One region of the Paenibacillus sp. MB22_1 genome, then DNA from elsewhere that is predicted to be linked to it. Evidence: predicted binding sites of a transcription regulator. Region 1 holds the regulator's gene; the other holds the start of a gene.

Region 1 (4,425 bases):
TCATCCAACGGCCGGATGATATCCGACGGTTTGAAGCCGAACTTGCCGGCCATACCATCTTTGAGATTGGCCGCCGCGGAAAATTTTTGCGGATTATCATGGATGGGCTGGTGCTCGTCTCCCATTTGCGGATGGAAGGGCGTTACGGGCTGTATCAGCCCGGAGAAGAGGTGGAGAAGCATACCCATGTCATTTTCCGGTTTACGGACGGGACGGAACTCCGCTACAAAGATGTACGCCAGTTTGGTACGATGCATCTGTTTGCTCCTGGGGAGGAGTTTACGAACAAGCCGCTGGTGAAGCTGGGATTGGAGCCGCTGGAGGAGTCGTTTACCCTTCAAGCATTCCAGGACAAAATTTCCCGGCGAACCACGAAAATCAAGCCAGCCTTGCTGAACCAGGAATACATCGTTGGCTTGGGGAATATATATGTAGATGAAGCATTGTTTCGGGCAGGCATCCACCCGGAATATCCGGCGGACAAGCTGACCAAGAGGCAGCTGGAGCAGCTTCATGCCGCCATCGTTGAGACGTTAACCGAAGCGGTAGAAGCTGGTGGCTCCTCCATCAAATCGTACGTGAACGGGCAAGGTGAAATGGGGATGTTTCAACATTCCTTGCGGATGTACGGCCGCCAAGGTGAGCCTTGTCTGAACTGCGGACAGCCGGTGATGAAGACCGTTGTAGGGGGGCGGGGCACGCATTTTTGCCCGAATTGTCAGCCGCCTTATCGGACAAGCGGGTCTGCACGCGCCAAGCAACGGCTAACGAGATAGAACGAGGCTCCAAGTTATGAGTGTGAGGTGGATAGGGTTATGAACATCGGACTGACCGGAGGCATTGCGACCGGGAAAAGCACGGTTTCCCGATTGTTGGCCGAGCGTGGGGCCGCCATTATCGATGCGGATGTGATCGCCAGGGAGATTATGGAGCCGGGCCATCCGGTATTGGCCGCCGTTAGCGAACGATTTGGCCCGGGCGTGCTGCACCCCGATGGAACGCTGAATCGCAAGAAGCTAGGCGAGATCGTCTTCTCGAATCCGGAGGAGCGTAAGGCGCTGGAGGCACTAACGCATCCGGCGATCCGCGCTGAAATGAAGCGGCGCATGGAAGAGCTGGAAGCAGCGGATCCTCACAGATTGGTGGTGGCGGATATCCCGCTGCTTTATGAATCGGGTCTTGATCCGTTATACGATCAAATTATGGTTGTCTACGTCCCCCGCGAGGTACAGTTAACCCGGTTGATGTTGAGGGACGGGTTATCGAAGGAGGCGGCCGAGCAGCGGATCAGCGCCCAGATGGATATCGAAATCAAGAAAGAGAGGGCGGATATTTTGATTGATAACAGCGGTGGACTTGAGGAAACGAAGCGGCAGATAGATGACTTTTGGCGGGATCAGGGACTACGATGAGGTGGCTTCGCAAAAAAAGAGTCTTGCTTCTGTTGTTTATCGGTTTCATCATCCTCATCTTTTTTAATTCGGCATGGCTTTCGTTGTTTTACCCGATTTATTATAAAGAAGAAATCCGGCGGCATGCCAAGAACAACGGCCTGGATCCGTTTATTGTTGCAGCGATCATTAAGGTGGAGACGAACTACAAATCGGGCGTGGAGTCCCGGAAAGGCGCGCTCGGAATTATGCAGATCATGCCCGATACGGCGGAGTGGGTGATTTCCAAAGCGAAGTTGCCCAATACAACGCTGGAAGACATCCGCAACGAGACGGAAACGAATATCCAGATCGGCACCTGGTATCTGAGATCGCTCTCCCAGCAATTTGACGGTAACACCATCGCCATGATCGCAGCGTATAATGCCGGACCAACCAATGTGAAAAATTGGCTGAAGAGCGGGCGATGGGACGGACGACTGGAGACGGTGCAAAATATTCCTTTTGGCGAGACCCGGCATTACGTCCAGCGGGTATCCCACTATTACAAACAATATTTAAAGATATATGATGATTTTTAAGGGGGCCTAAGGTTATAACAAAAGAAAGCATTGACCGACCTTACGCCAGCCAATGCTCTCTTCAGTTGATCGGTTATTTGAATTGACCTGCCAGCTGTTGTTCAGCCAGGGTCACCAGACGTTTCGTGATGAAACCACCGATCGAACCGTTTTCGTAAGAAGTCAGGTTACCAGCATATCCGTCTTGTGGGAAAGAGATGCCAAGCTCCTGAGCGATTTCATATTTCATTTGATCCAAAGCTCCGGATGCTTGTCTAACCACCAGGTTGTTCGAAGAGTTATTATTTTGGGCCATGATTTGTTCACCTCCTTGTGGTTGGTAACAGTATTATGTGCCGGACTAGGAATTTCAATCACATGAATTTGCAGTAATTTATTGCCATCCGGTGAGACAGGCCGTGATGACGTCATTTAGAGGGGAGGTGTTCTAGTTTGAAATGTCCTTATTGCGACTATTTAGGCACCAAAGTGCTTGATTCGAGACCGGCGAACGAGAACCGTTCGATCCGCCGCCGGCGTGAATGCGAGAAATGCAACCGGCGGTTTACAACGTTTGAAATGGTGGAAGAAGTGCCGTTGATTGTGATCAAAAAGGATGGAAGCCGCGAGGAATTCAGCCGGGAGAAAATGCTGCGAGGTCTGATTCGAGCCTGCGAGAAACGTCCGGTTTCCGTCGAACAGCTGGAATCCATCGTATCCGAAGTGGAACGTTCCTTGCGCCACTCGGCGAACGCCGAGGTAGAGAGCCGGCAAATCGGCGAATTGGTGATGGAGCAGCTCTATCCGGTGGACGAGGTTGCATATGTACGGTTTGCTTCGGTTTATCGTCAATTTAAAGATATCAACATGTTTATGAAAGAACTCAAAGGCCTGCTGTCCAAAAATACAGGGGTCACGGAATAGTTCATTTCTCAAGCACTCTTCGCCGGCCGGCGCGGGAGTGTTTTTTTATTTTTTGCATAGAATAAACCTAAAGACTAAGATGCCCTCTTATTTTACACAAAGTTTACAAAACGAGAACACAGCATTGATCTTCGCTTTCTATAATCAAACTGTAAATCAATTAAGGGGGAAACCTAAACAATGAAAAAGAGTATGTTATTGATTTTGACTTTGGTGCTGAGCTTCGCGCTGGCAGCATGCGGTCAAAACAACGCGGCACCAAACAACACGGCCGGCACCAACGGAAGCACTGCGGATGATGCATCCGCGAGCAACGGGGGTAATGCAGCGACATCGGAACTTTCCGGGTCGATCTTGGCTGTAGGTTCCTCGGCTTTACAACCTTTGGTAGACCAAGTTTCGAAAAAATTTATGGATCAAAATCCAAATGTTTCTATACAAGTTCAAGGCGGCGGAAGCGGTACCGGGTTGACGCAGGTTTCCGGAGGCCAAGCGGACATCGGGAACTCCGACGTCTTCGCAGAAGAGAAGCTGGATGCGGCTCAAGCTGGTGAACTGGTTGACCACCAAGTTGCTGTCGTCGCGATGGCAGCTGTCGTTAACCCGGACATCACTGTCGACAATTTGACAAAAGACCAACTGGTCCAAATTTTCACGGGTAAAATCACAAATTGGAAAGATCTTGGCGGTCCGGACCAAGCGATTCAAATCGTAAACCGTCCGTCGAGCTCCGGGACTCGCGCCACATTTGAGAAATACGCGTTGGGTACGAAAACGGAGGACCTGCAAGGTTCGATCCAAGAAGATTCCTCCGGTACGGTAAAGAAACTGGTTGGAGAAACGCCGGGGGCGATCGGATATCTGGCCTTGTCCTACCTTGACGATACGGTCAAAGCTGTGAAGTACGAAGGCGTCGACGCAACGGAAGAAAACGTAGCAAACGGAACTTATCCGGTATGGGCTTATGAGCACATGTATACGAAAGGCGAGCCAAACGAAGTCGTGAAAGCCTTCTTGGACTACATGGTTTCCTCGGATGTTCAAGGCGACAACGGCGACGTAGTAGAGCTTGGCTATATTCCGATCAGCAAAATGCAAGTGGAACGCGATGTTGACGGCAACATCACGAAGAAATAACCAGCAGATTCGATAACATCATATCAGTGCGGCAAGAGGCGGACGGTTCTGCCTCTTTCTGTGCTGTTCTTAAAGGGAGAGGTTTCATGGCTCAGTCCGGCGGAAGAAAAAAAATACAACCGCATATCGTCGAGGAATGGACCGGCAAAATTTACGCTTCATTTTGTATCGTATTGCTGGTGGTTACGATCTTCTCGATGGTTTATTACGTAGCAACCAAGGGGTTAAGCACTTTTGTTCAAGACGGAATCTCACTAGGTGAAATTTTCGGCAGCACGAACTGGAAGCCGGATGGGGAGCCGCCGATGTTTGGCGCCCTGCCGTTTATCTTGGGCTCGTTCAGCACTTCGATTCTGGCGGCGCTGATCGCAGCACCGCTTGGCATTTGCGCAGCATTGTTTATGGTTGAAATT
Region 2 (4,425 bases), 180 kb from region 1:
GCTTTAAGCACTGCATTTCCTCAAAGCTGGTCACAAGCGAAGCGGTTTCGGCCTCAAGGGCAAGGTTAAACAGCTTCCAATCGTCCCAGGGGCCGCCCTTTTGATGCCGGGTCTTAAGTTCGTTGAACCAGCCCCGGTCGAAGTCGATGGGAATCGGGGCGTGCAATTCTGGCAACGCGGCCGGTTGGGGGGAAGGGCCGGAGGGATGAGGATTCATAGTTGTAAAACCTCCCTTTTGGTGCGTGATTGTCGGCTCGATTACGGAGAGAAAAGATCCGAATCTGGCAGATCTTGTGCTTAAATTGCAGACGTAGGTGTAGTATGGACGAAAAGGAAGGAGTTCATAACCTTGTAAGAGCAAGAGGGTGGTTTATCTCATTAAAAAAAAAGCCGGCCGGGGATCATCTCCCTGACCGGCGATTGCTTGATCTATTTTACTCCGCTTTCACCAAGATTTTGATTTGATTCCGCTCTTTGAGGAGTCCTTCAAAGCCTTCATCGATGGCTTGATCCAGCTTAATGCGCTTCGTCACCAGCTTGTCCGCCGAGAAGTAGCCTTGAGCCATCAAGCTGATCACCGCCGGGAAGACGTCGCGGTAGCCGATAATGCCGCTTACGGTACGTTCCTTCATGACGATGTTTTGCGGATGGAGGGAGGCTTCCTTCTCGAAAATGCTGACGATCATCGTTTCACCGCCGATTTTGGTGGATAGGATCGCCTGGGTTAGCACGGGAGAAACCCCTGTCACTTCATAGGCTACGTCCACACCGCCTTGCGTGCGCTTGTGAATTTCTTCGACGGCATCGTATTCTTTCGGATCGATGACGATGGCGCCGAGCTCGGCAGCCTTCTGCTTCCGTTCCTCAGACAGCTCGACCGCATAGATTTCCGAAGCCCCTGAAGCCTTCAGTGCTTCGATCACCAGCAGACCGATCGGTCCGGTGCCAAAGACAGCTGCTTTGTCGCCCACTTTAAATTTACTGGAGCGGACTGCATGAAGTGCTACAGCGGATGGCTCAACCAGGGCGCCTTGCTCGAAGGATACCGAATCCGGGATTTTATGTAGCATTTGTTCCGGTACGTTGGCATATTCGGAGAATCCGCCGCCTCCGCCCGCCAGGCCGAAGAAGCCCATTTTATCGCAAAGATTGTATTTCCCTTGCTTACAAGCCTCGCAGGTTCCGCAGGCATAGATCGGTTCAACCACGACGCGATCGCCGACGGCCACGCGGGTGACGCCTTCGCCAACTTCAACCACTTGTCCGGAAAATTCATGTCCCATGACGATCGGCGCTTTATCTCCGCTTAACGGGTGGGTTTCCAGAGGGATAAAAATCGGGCCGGCTACATATTCGTGCAGATCACTGCCGCAAATCCCGCACCATTCCACCTTGATTTTCGCTTTGCCCGGTTCCGCTTTTGGCTCCTCGATGTTCTCCAGTCTTAGGTCCTTGACGCCATGCCATCTTAAAGCTTTCACTTGAACTCATCTCCTCGTAAGTTATGAACCTCAATTTCTAGTTTACTCCTTTTTGGGGGCAGGATTCCCATTGATTTGTTAAAATTGTGTTAATTCAAATCTAATAAAACTTAGGAGATGCTTCCCTGGTTTCTTGGAAATGGTTACAAAGCGGTTTTATAGTTTTGAGTCTGAAAAATAGAGAGAATTGAAGGAAACAGGGGGTTGGGCGAGATGTATTCGGATTAAAGCCTAAAATTTCACCCTGAACTGCTATGACAACGAGATATTGTATAGTATAATGGTATTCGCACACAATATATTGTGATTCATACATATGATATTACCGTTTACAGGGTGTGTGCCGCGGTGATCAAGCGGGCGATTTCCGGCTTGATACAGCGTTTTTTTCGTTTTTTTGCCTAATTTCGACTTTAGGAATCGAGGCGAATGACTGATTAATTAAAGGATACTCTGAATCAATTTTTAGGAGGGTGTTTTCTTTGAAAACTGTGCAAAAACAGCGCCTTGAGGGGCTAAGTGAGAAAATCTTCTTGGACCGGTACGCCTGGAAGGACGCGGATCCTAGCCACGCCAAAGTGGGCGATGTCGTACTCGTTCTGACGAAGGACGACCCAAAATTCCCGACGAAGGAAGTAGGGGAGGTTGTTGCCCGTGACGGCCGTAAGGTTACGGTGAAGACCCGCCGGGGCGATCTGGTGGAGACCGACGTCGAGAAGCTGACCCTCAATATCGAGAAAACGCCTGAAGAAATGTGGGACCGTCTGGCCAAAGCGATGGCTTCGGTTGAGGAAACGCCAGAGAAACAGAAGGAATGGGAAGAGAAATTCCGTTATATTCTGGATGATTGGAAGCTTGTTCCGGGCGGACGGATTGCGGCTGGTGCCGGTGCCAGTGATGAGTTAACTTTGTTCAACTGTTATGTTATTCCTTCGCCGAAGGACAGCCGGGGCGGCATCATGGAGACGCTGTCCGAAATGACCGAGATCATGGCTCGCGGCGGCGGCGTAGGCATTAACTTGAGCTCCCTGCGTCCACGTCGTGCGATCGTTCGTGGCGTTAATGGCTCTTCCAGCGGTGCTGTATCTTGGGGCGGCTTGTTCAGCTACACAACCGGCCTGATCGAGCAAGGCGGCAGCCGTCGCGGTGCGCTGATGCTGATGATCAACGACTGGCATCCGGACGTGCTGGACTTCATCACTGTTAAACAGACGATGGGCCAAGTGACCAACGCGAACTTGTCGGTTTGCGTCAGCAATGCTTTTATGAAAGCTGTAAAAGAAGACCTCGATTGGGATCTGGTATTCCCGGATACAACTTACGAGGATTACAACGAGGTGTGGGACGGCGATCTCGATAAATGGAAAGCCGATGGACGTAAAGTGATCCACTACCGTACCGTCAAAGCGCGTGAGATCTGGCATACGATCATCGAATCGGCTTGGAAATCCGCTGAGCCGGGCGTGGTCTTCATGGAATACTACAACCAAATGTCCAACAGCTGGTACTTTAACCCGATCATCTGTACGAATCCGTGCGGTGAGCAAGGACTGCCGGGCTGGGGCGTATGTAACCTGTCGGCGATGAACTTGTCCAAGTTCTACGATGAAGAGAAGCACGATGTGGCATGGGATGAACTGGCGACAACTACGCGTTATTCAGTTCGTTTCTTGGACAACGTCATCAACAAGACACCTTATCATTTTGAAGAAAACGAGAAGAACCAGAAGAAAGAGCGCCGCGTTGGCCTTGGAACGATGGGTCTGGCCGAGCTGATGATCAAGCTGAACATCCGTTACGGCAGCCCGGAATCGCTGGAATTCCTCGATAAATTGTATGGCTTTATTGCGAAGGAAGCTTACCTGGCCTCTGCAGATATCGCAGAAGAGAAAGGATCCTTCCCGGCATTTGAAGCAGATAAATTTTTACAAAGCGGCTTTATGAAGAACATGACGGAAGTGTATCCAGAAGTTGGTGAAGCTGTCCGCACCAAAGGGATTCGCAATGTCACGATCATTACCCAAGCGCCAACTGGCAGCACAGGGACGATGGTTGGCACTTCGACTGGGATCGAACCGTACTTCGCCTTCAAATATTACCGTCAAAGCCGTCTCGGCTTCGACGAGCAATTCGTGCCGATCGCGCAGGAATGGATGGACGCGCATCCAGGCGAACCGCTGCCGGATTACTTCGTAACGGCGATGGATTTGTCGGCGGAAGATCATATCCGCGTACAAGCGGCGATTCAGCGTTGGGTGGACAGCTCGATCTCGAAAACGGCCAACTGCCCGTCCGACTTTACGGTTGAAGATACGAAACGGCTGTATGAGCTGGCCTTCGACCTTGGCTGCAAAGGCGTAACGATCTACCGCGATGGCAGCCGCGATGTGCAAGTTCTGCAAACGGAGAAGAAGGAAGAGAAGAAAGAGGAAGCATCTGCTCAACCTAGCGCAGCGGCAACTCCACAACCGGCAAATGCTTCGGTTCAAGCCAGCAGCCCAAAAACCGGCGAACAATACAAGAGACGCCCGCAAGTGCTGCATGGAGCAACGTATAAAATCAACACGCCGTTTGGCATGGCCTATATCACGATCAATGACATGAACGGGACTCCAGGTGAGATCTTCTTGAACGTAGGTAAAGCTGGTTCTGACGTGTTCGCGATGGCAGAAGCCCTTGGCCGCGTCTGCTCGCTGTTCCTGCGTTACGGCGACCATGGCGAGAAGGTTGAACTGCTGATTAAGCACCTCAAAGGCATCGGCGGAACGGGAGCAATCGGCTTTGGTCCGAACCGTGTAGAATCGATCGCGGACGCCGTCGCCAAAGCGTTGGAGACGCACGTACAAAACGGACCTTACGGCGACCACGACCCAGCGCCGGTAGCCGCAACGGTTGCACAGGAGACAGCACACGTTCACGGCACGGCAGACGGCTCGCATGGCGG

Evidence for each region. Region 1 encodes NrdR, which represses ribonucleotide reductase genes. Its sites were predicted from a motif close to AACACNATATATNGTGTT; they were not measured.
Region 2: the regulator NrdR is predicted to act here: its motif matches at 1,772-1,789, upstream of ACL02P_RS08920 (adenosylcobalamin-dependent ribonucleoside-diphosphate reductase).

What each region holds. Positions count from the first base shown of each region.
Region 1 covers NZ_JBLADV010000001.1:2,092,406-2,096,830, reverse strand. Annotated here, with positions in the region: gene mutM (DNA-formamidopyrimidine glycosylase) at 1-776, shown strand, start outside; gene coaE (dephospho-CoA kinase) at 816-1,412, shown strand; gene ACL02P_RS09905 (lytic transglycosylase domain-containing protein) at 1,409-1,972, shown strand; gene ACL02P_RS09900 (alpha/beta-type small acid-soluble spore protein) at 2,046-2,267, opposite strand; gene nrdR (transcriptional regulator NrdR) at 2,405-2,875, shown strand; gene ACL02P_RS09890 (phosphate ABC transporter substrate-binding protein) at 3,056-4,012, shown strand; gene pstC (phosphate ABC transporter permease subunit PstC) at 4,099-4,425, shown strand, end outside.
Region 2 covers NZ_JBLADV010000001.1:1,907,973-1,912,397, reverse strand. Annotated here, with positions in the region: gene ACL02P_RS08930 (DEAD/DEAH box helicase) at 1-217, opposite strand, end outside; gene ACL02P_RS08925 (2,3-butanediol dehydrogenase) at 435-1,481, opposite strand; gene ACL02P_RS08920 (adenosylcobalamin-dependent ribonucleoside-diphosphate reductase) at 1,964-4,425, shown strand, end outside.